DNA from 2 places in the Chryseobacterium pyrolae genome. Region 1 is predicted to be linked to the other one. Evidence: riboswitches for the same ligand, from Rfam matches in the RefSeq annotation. Region 1 holds a riboswitch; the other holds the start of a gene.
The links. Region 1 has a riboswitch for cobalamin ahead of NZD88_RS19655 (TonB-dependent receptor plug domain-containing protein). Riboswitches for the same ligand answer to the same signal wherever they lie in the genome.
Positions count from the first base shown of each region.

Region 2: linked by a shared signal. The riboswitch ahead of NZD88_RS03960 (T9SS type A sorting domain-containing protein) and the one ahead of NZD88_RS19655 (TonB-dependent receptor plug domain-containing protein) in region 1 are both predicted to bind cobalamin.

Region 1 is NZ_JANZQH010000012.1:77,800-82,497, reverse strand. It holds gene NZD88_RS19660 (YncE family protein) at 1-373, opposite strand, end outside; gene NZD88_RS19655 (TonB-dependent receptor plug domain-containing protein) at 387-2,228, opposite strand; cobalamin riboswitch at 2,260-2,436, opposite strand; gene NZD88_RS19650 (cytidine deaminase) at 2,737-3,219, opposite strand; gene namA (NADPH dehydrogenase NamA) at 3,319-4,371, shown strand; gene NZD88_RS19640 (DUF2752 domain-containing protein) at 4,381-4,674, shown strand.
Region 2 is NZ_JANZQH010000002.1:143,439-148,136, reverse strand. It holds gene clpP (ATP-dependent Clp endopeptidase proteolytic subunit ClpP) at 1-481, shown strand, start outside; gene NZD88_RS03960 (T9SS type A sorting domain-containing protein) at 829-1,953, opposite strand; cobalamin riboswitch at 2,036-2,227, opposite strand; gene NZD88_RS03955 (esterase-like activity of phytase family protein) at 2,474-3,739, shown strand; gene tpiA (triose-phosphate isomerase) at 3,835-4,596, opposite strand.

The sequences.
Region 1 (4,698 bases):
TGTAACGGGGATTATTAAGTTCAGCTGTAATTTGGCCAACCGCTTTAAAATTATAACGGTTTGCGATTTGGATTTTATTGGAATTATTCAGTAGCAAATAAGCATTTTCACCTTTGAAAGCAACCATCTGTAAAACATCACCTAATTTCGCTCCTCCGTTATTCAGTGCAAAAACATTGTCCTGTTTTAGGTTTAAGTCTGCACTTACAAACGTTACGTCTCCTTCAGGTTTTCCATAGGTACCTTCATTAGCAATCAAAAAACCATTGCCATAGAATATTTCCTGCTCATCATTATTATCATTGTTACACGATACAATGCCCATAAGAAGTGCAAAAGCAAAAAGAAAATTTAGAAATTTGTTCAGTTTCATAATATTTTTAAGTTTAAAAATTAATAGTTGCATACATACTGTAATTTCTCTTAGGCATCGGGTAAAGAGATACCGTCTGATAAACCGTATTGGTCACGTTGTTCACTTTAAATCCTAAAGTGTACTTCTTGAAAAGTGCGGCAGAAATTCCTGTATTCAAAATAAAATAGGGATCAATGGCTGTCGACCTTTGCTGGTCGGTAGTAGTATAGGTAAGGCCATTGAAAAGCCCTTGAGCATACACCTTTAAGAAAGAATATCCATACTCTATATTTCCGACAGCTTTGTGAATGGGAACATACATCCGCTGCAGTTGAGTGTCTTTATTGACTGATTTTGAATAGGAATAACCTGCATCCAGTTTCAAAGCGTGTTGTCCAAAGGTTTTATTCCAGCTAACCTGCGATTCCAAACCATAAGACTCTACTCTGGTCGTATTGAACGGTGCCCAATATCCGAAAGAGGTCGGAAGCCAGTTGATAAGATTTTTGATGTCCATGTAATAAGGACTTAATGTCACTTTAAAATCTCCAAAACTGAACTCATGGTTCATGTCAATATTGGTGGAAGTTTCAGGAAGTAAATCCAGATTTCCTCCCGGTTGCCAGTAGAGATCATTAAACGAGGGGAATCTGAAGTTTCTTGAAAAGTTGGCCCCGACATGATACCATTTTAAAGCATTCCACTTTCCTGAAAAAGAATAAAGAAGGGGAGAAGATATACCTTCTACAAAATCCTTCTTAATTCCGGCTTCAAAACGAAGATCTTTTTTGGCAAAATACCGGATTAAACCAGCTAAGGATCCCACATTTCTACTGATCACTCCCAATCCCGATTTATAACCTTCACCCTTATTCACCTGAAATTCTCCAATGGCGTTAACATTGATCTTTGGCGTGATGAAATAATTGAAATCATTTTTAAAAATATAATTCTTTCCCTCTGCACCACTTGCTTTAGGAAGATTAAGATTTGAAAAATACTGGAAATTATCCTGCGTATAAGCTGCTTTTAAGCTGTTTGAAAGATTGTTTTTTTGAATATCCCATGCGATCAGACTTCTTAAGGTCTGCGCGTTGTATTTGGTCCTGTTACCGTTGTCCTCAAAAATAGGATAGTGCTGTGATGCATCAAAGATCTGATTCTGCCAGGAAATGGTCTGGTGATCAGCAATTTTATAAGAAGCCCCAATGTTCACTGAAGTATTGAAATATCTTCCGTTAACATTATTGAATCCTGTATTTCCTACAACAAACTCAGGAACTTTATAATCATTTTGGCTCGTTAAATAGCTGCCTGAAACCTTCACACTTAACTTTTCATTACTGAAAGAAGCCTGTGCAAAATTATTATACGTATCAAAAGAAGCCACTTCCGAATAAACAGAACCTTTAAAACCCCTGTTGAAATCTAAAATATTGTTTAAATGAATACTTCCTCCGATAGCCCCACTACCATAAACAACACTTCCGCCACCAGCTTTTACATCGATCTGATCATATCCGAATACCGGAATATTATTCACATCTCCCTGTCCCAAAAAACTTGAATTAATGTTGATTCCGTTCCATACAAAAGCCGTTTGCTGGGCAGTTGTTCCACGGAATGATGGAGAAGAAACAGCACCACGGCCGTTTTCTTTGATGTAAATGGAAGACTGATAGCGTAAAAGTTCAGAAAGGTTCGTTGAGTTTTTCTCAATATCCTTTGGAGTAATCGTACGTACCGGATGAAAAAGTTTTACTTTGCTCATCTGGCTGTCGAAAATATAAATAGTGTCAACCGCCTTCTCCTGTCCCAAAAGAAAGCTGCCATAAGACGTACAAAGCAGTAATAAAGATCTTTTTATATCCATACAATTTTACTTTTCCTCCGAAAGCAATGTGTTTTTAGTTATAATTTTGGCAGGTCTCCTGACTTTCGCGTTCTGCACCTTCCCGTATGAACAGTGGTTTTTTTGCAGAAACTCTTAATGCGATTTACAGTTGCGGGGACAGTTTGGGTATTTCACCCAATTCCCTATTATTTCCAATACGCTGGAAACCAAAATTTTTGCAAAGATAACTTTTTAAATGTATTGCGCAAAAATGACAAAAAGTAAATAATGAATGGTGAATTCCGCTTCGCAAGGAAATTTTTTAAATGTATAATTATCAGTAACGGAAATGATACTATAAAAATTGAAAAATAGTTCTTTAAATTAACTATTCATCTGCAAAGCAAAATTGATAAAAAGCCTAAAAGTGAATAGTGAATCATCAATTTTGCTTCGCAATTGAATGGTAAGGATAAGCACCTTTAAAATTCATTTTTGACTTGCGAAGCAAAATTCACCATTGACAAAGCAGGCTCACTTTTCTCGGCTATAAAAACGTCGAATCAAAATAAAACGGAAGCAAATCCTTGATAGAATGTACCTTTACCACTTCATCATTCATACTTGAAAAATAAAGATCTATATTTTCGTTCTGTTTTGTTTCATATTCTATTAAACTCTGTCGGCAGGCTCCGCAAGGTGGAATTGGAGGATTTTTCTCGTGGAATTCCCTAGGACCTCCTACAACAAAGATCTTTTTTACTCTTACATCCGGAAAGTTGGCTGCCACCCAGAAAAGAGTTGTCCTTTCTGCGCATAATCCTGACGGATAAGCCGCGTTCTCCTGGTTGTTACCGGAATAAATTTCACCGTTTTCCAGCAAAACGGAACATCCCACAAGGAAATTAGAGTAGGGCGCATAAGCATTTTCACGGGCTTGTTTTGCTCTCTCAAATAATGTTTTTTCTATATCGTTCAGTTCACTGCTGTTTTTAAAGTGCTCGTAACTGATCTGTATGTCTTTTTTCATATATTAGTCAGGCTAAAAAGGGGGCCAAATTTACTTCTTTTTCATCAGTTGGACAATGTTTTTTTTGTTCACTATTAAATTGAAATTCAAAAAAATAAAATGCTATATACATCAATACAATTCCGAAATATAGAACTAAAAAACAGATGGGTAATGTCTCCCATGTGTATGTATTCATGCGAAAACGGGATCGCAAATGATTTCCATTTTGTGCATTACGGAAGCAGAGCGCAGGGCGGGACAGGTTTAATAATGGTAGAAGCTACCGGAGTAGAGCCAAGAGGAAGAATTACCAATCACTGCATGGGAATCTGGAATGATCAGCAGGCAGAAGAGCTGGGAAAAATTGTTGACTTTGTCCATTCCCGTTCAGAAAGTAAGATCGGAATTCAGCTGGCCCATGCCGGAAGAAAAGGTTCCACCTGGAATAATCTGCAGATTCCTCTTGAGGAAGGCTGGGAAACCATTGCTCCGAGCGCTATTCCTTATCATCCATCTGAGAGAATTCCACACGTTCTTACCGTGGAAGAAATCAAAGAACAGGTCCAGAATTTTAAAGAAGCAGCAAAAAGAGCCGTAAAAGCAGGTTTTGATATCATCGAAATTCATGGGGCGCACGGATATCTGATCCACCAGTTTTTATCACCACTTTCCAATATACGGACAGACGAGTACGGCGGAAGCTTTGAAAACAGAATCCGGTTCCTGCTGGAGATTGTAGATGGTGTCAACGAAGAACTTGATGAAAATACAGCCCTTTTTGTACGGATTTCCGGAACCGAATACGCTGAAAACGGATGGAATATCAATGACAGTGTTGAACTGGCCAAAGTTTTAAAAGAACATTCTGTAGATCTCGTAGATGTTTCAAGCGGAGGTAATATTCACGGAGCAAAAATATCCGTATTTGATGGTTATCAGGTTCCTTTTTCCTCTCAGGTTAGAAACGAAGCTGAAGTGAAAACCGGATCCGTAGGATTGATTACTACAACGGAACAGGCAGAAGAGATCCTGCAGAAAGGAGATGCAGATCTGATATTTGTAGCAAGAGCGATCTTAAGAAACCCATATATGGCGGTTCAGGGATCATTTGAGATGAAAGAAGAATGCTTTTTTCCTCATCAGTATACAAGAGCGAAAATTTCGTCATAAAACTCCGGGATGAAAATTGAAGACTTTATGCTGACCTGTCCCAGCAAGAAATTTCTGGGAGTTGAGTGCTTAGGATGCGGTGCCCAAAGAGCCATTATGCTCGTTTTTGAAGGAAAATTTTCAGAAGCTTTTCATTTGTATCCGGCTGTTTATACCGTGTTGCTGTTTTTTTTTACATTAGGTTTGAGTTTTGTAGATAAAAAAAGGAAGTACGGGCGTATGCTGATGATTATGGTGGTTGTAAATCTTATTATTATGATGGTATCTTACTATTATAAACATTTTTACATTCATTCTCATTGAAAAAGCAGAACCGAAACTATGTAT
Region 2 (4,698 bases), on a different contig from region 1:
TCAGGTTGCTAACATCGTAACAGCTCAGCTTTTATTCTTGGAAAGTTCTGATTCTGCCAAGGATATCCAAATCTACATCAACTCTCCGGGAGGAAGCGTTTATGCAGGTTTAGGAATCTATGACACGATGCAGATCATCAAGCCGGACGTAGCTACGATCTGTACAGGAATGGCAGCTTCAATGGGAGCGGTACTTCTTGTGGCAGGAGAAAAAGGAAAACGTTCTGCACTTAAGCATTCAAGAGTAATGATTCACCAGCCTTCAGGAGGTGCTCAGGGAGTAGCTTCAGATATGGAGATCAACTTGAGAGAGATGCTTAAATTAAAGCAGGAGCTTTATGAGATCATCGGTCACCACTCAGGACAAACGTACGAATGGGTAGAAAAGTCTTCAGACAGAGACTACTGGATGACTTCTGAGGAAGCTAAAGGCTACGGAATGGTAGACGAAGTTTTACAGAGATCTACAGAGAAAAAATAATTTCCTTTTCAGGAATATTGAAAAACGCACCGGATTTTCGGTGCGTTTTTTTATTGCTTGATTTGTATTTTAACCACAAAAGGGACAAAAGTTTTTTAGCACTTCAGCGCTACTTTCAAGCTTAAAAAAAATGTGAAAAGAAGATCACTTAAGTTCTGTGAAAATCTTTGATTTTCATAATGACAAAAATTCGTCGACCCCAATTCCCATCCCGTGGAGGGGTGGCAAAAATTCAAAGAATTTTTGACGGGGTGGTTAAAAAAAATACTCAGTCTTCCCCCAACAACTCAACTTCATCACCTCAAAGGTTATAAAAACAAAAACGCGCCCCTCAAGACGCGTGTCATCTATTTTTTAATAATCTTATGAACCGTGGTATTCTTTGATGTTTTAATTTCCATCAGATAAATCCCGGTGTTCAAGGCCTGAATATTGATTCTTGCTGTATTTCCAGTCAGTACCTTTTGTCCTGAAGCGGCATAAATATTCACTTCTTTAATACTTTCCGCAGTTTCTATCTGGACAAAATCACTTGCCGGATTTGGATAGATTCTGAACTCCTTTTTATTGATGTCAGAAACACTTAAAATAGAGCTTGATGCTTCTCTGGGAGTAAATGGTAATCTTTGTCCGAAACTTAAGCCTAGCCAGTCGTTATTTCCCAATTGAATTTGAGATAAATTGGTCTGTCCTCTCCAGTTTGAAAGGTCTTTTCCTTTGAAAAGCTTCCACGTATTGGTTCCTGATGTATTTCCTGTAAAGTTATTGAGAGATAATGTACTGATCTGGTTGCTTGCTGATGTAAAGTTAAAATAAGGAGCTTGTGCATGAATCAGCTGAAGAGCCTGCTCAGCGGTTAAGCCTCCATTGTATTTAATTCCAAAAACAAAGGAATGAGCTTCACCATTTGAATTGTTCGTCCCAAAATCGATAACAACAAGACTTGTATTGCTTCCCGTTCCGATCCAGTTGGTGATCTGTGAAAGATTGTACCAGGAAGAGCTGTAAGCTGCCACAGGAGAAGACGGATGGGAAAGTGGAGGCGTAGTAGAGGTAAATCCATAACCGAAAGAAATACCATACCATTTTCCATTAACTAATGGATCATTGTTTACGCCATTATTCAAATTCATGTTTTCTGCAGTAGGACCGGACCATGTAGACCAGTAATCTTCCAAACTTGGAATGTGATGGTTGTAATTGAAACTGTAAAGAAAACCTGAAGGAACTTCTGCCTCTATTTTAGGCTCTGCCGCAGAAATAGCATTGATGAGGTCTTCCATCGTAAGATTATTTGCATCATACCGATAGCCCCATGCATAAGATGTGGGATTGTCACTATCATTAAAATCGGCGATGAAATAAGCCTTTTTCGAGCCTGTCCCTACCCAGAATTTAATGTCATTCTCTGTAAACTGGGCAGAGAATAGCTGCAGACATAGCAGCAGAAAAAAAAGATAGATCTTTTTCATAATATAATTAAATTAAAGTTTTATTCCCGAAACTTTCCCGCAGGAAAAAGAATAAGAATCTTTTTCAGATCCTTCTTTTCCTGAAGTGAACGCAGATAAGGCAGGTCTCCTGGCTCGCTTCTCGAAGTACGCCTTCCCGGATTGAGATCCAGTGGCCTATTGTACTCAAAGTTTAAAACAGCTTACAGTTGCGGGTACAGCCCAAGCATTGAATTTCTTCTCACTTGATTCCCTGTTAATGAACAGATGTTCAGCCTTAACTGCTGCAAATATATTATATAAATTTTTGAAGCTGTTTTGTGAATTATTGTATGGTTTCTTTATTTGTTTAGCTGTCAGATTACTTTTAGGAAGATGATTTTTTGATTTAATAAAGAATTAAAAAGAAGATTGATGATATTCGGATTAATTCAAGTGTTTAAAATAAATTCATCTAACGATCTTATTGTTAAAATACAATTGTTATTAAATTCAACATCAGTTTACAATCAATGTATACTTTCGCGGCATAAAAGTAACTATGAGAAAACTGCTGTTATCGGCGATCGTATTCACAGCGCTTGCATCATGTAAAGATGATGACAACAAGATGAATAACCAGGATATCAATTATGCTAAACTTCCTCAGGAATTTCCTTTCTCCAAATTGACAACTATTAATGGGGTAGATGTTATTAACGGTGGCTTCGGTTCAGGTGCAGCTGCACATCCAACCAGAAAAGGGGAGTTTTATGTGATCACCGATCGTGGTCCGAATACAGATTATCTGAACGGAAAGAAATTTCCAGCCCCGAATTTTACGCCAACAATTATGCATTTTAAGATCAATGCAGAAGGAAATATCGAGGTTATCAAATATATTAAACTTAAAAATCCTTCCGGCCAGCCGATTACAGGTCTTCCGAACCCTGCAGGAATGGGAAGTACAGGAGAAACAGCCTACGATTCATCAGGAAATGTTTTGGGAACAGACAATTATGGACTGGACAGTGAAAGTATTGTAGCAGCAGCAGACGGAACTTTTTGGGTTTCTGACGAATATGGTCCGCACATCGTTCATTATAACGCAGAAGGAATAGAATTGGAAAGGATAAGTCCGATAGGGGTCAATACCGGACCTAGAAAATTGCCTGCTGTTTTGGCGAAAAGAAGAGCCAATAGAGGAATGGAAGGATTATGCATCACTCCGGATGGGAAAATGCTGGTAGGCACTATTCAGTCTACGATGTATGTTCCTACAAAAGTTCTCGCCACGAATACAACGTTAACCAGAATTGTCACTTTTGATATTGCAACAGGACAGACGAAACAGTATTTGTATAAGCAAAATGGAGGGGCATCAGATTCTGTATGTGATATTACAGCTATCAGCAGCACGGAATTTCTTGTTATAGAAAGAGACGGAAACTTTGGCTCTCAGGGAGGAACCAAAAAAGTATACCGGATCAATATTGCTGGAGCTTCAGACGTGAACGGTACCGATATTGCGGCTGTTGACGGGATGAAAATCAATAATAAAGCTTTAGAGCAGTCTACCTGGGATGAAATTACGAACGCAGGAATAAAGCCTGTTTCCAAGGTTTTAGCCGTAGATCTGGTAGCAAAATTAGGATATGAGCATGATAAATTTGAAGGAATCGTTTATTTAGGGAATAATAAACTGGCAGTCTTCAATGATGATGATTTTGGAATTTTAGATGACGGAAACGGAAATCCAAAAGCGAAGATCCTTCCTAAAACCGGAAAAGTAGACAAAGGAACAATGTATGTAGTCGATATTCAATAATTAGATTTTTTTTAAGAAAACGGCGGCATCGAAGATGCCGCCGTTTTTGACTCTATATGTTTTTAAATTCGATAGAAATTGGCTTTAGCTGAAACCTACGAATTAAAACCCTCAATAATTTTAGAAAAATCCTCTAATTTTAAAGCGGCACCTCCGATCAGTCCACCATCGATATCAGGCTGAGAGAAAATCTCTTTCGCATTATCAGGCTTCACAGAACCTCCGTAAAGGATAGAAATTTCGTCAGCCACTTCCTGTCCGTATTTTGCAGCGATGATGCTTCTGATGTGTGCATGAATCTCCTGAGCCTGAGCCGGAGAAGCTGTTTCACCTGTTCCGATCGCCCAAACCGGTTCGTAAGCGATCACTACTTTTTTGATCTCTTCAGCAGAAAGTGTGAAAAGAGCTACTTCAGTCTGGTTTTTCACCACTTCAAAATGCTGTCCAGCCTTTCTCTGTTCAAGCGTTTCACCGTTACAGTATACAGGGATCAGTCCTTTATCAAGAGCTAATTTGATCTTTCTGTTGCAGTGAGAATCTGTTTCACCGTGGTATTGTCTTCTTTCAGAGTGCCCGATTAATGAACCTGTCGCATCGATAGATTCCAGCATATCTGCAGAAAGTTCTCCTGTATAAGCACCGCTTTCATGCTCGCTCATATCCTGAGAGAATACGCCAATATCATCCTTTTCGAAGATATCTTTAGCCATCATCAGATATAAAGAAGGTGGCGCTATCCATACTTCGCAGTTAGTGGTGTTATTATTTTTATAGCTAAGTAATTGAATCATTAACTGTTGTGCGTCAATGACATTTTTGTTCATTTTCCAGTTTCCTGCAACTATTTTTCTTCTCATAGCCTTATATAATTATGTAAATTATTGTTTATTATTTTTATCTCACGCAGATTGTAATGATTTAGCAGATTTAAAGGTGGTTAACCACTTTTTTATTGATTT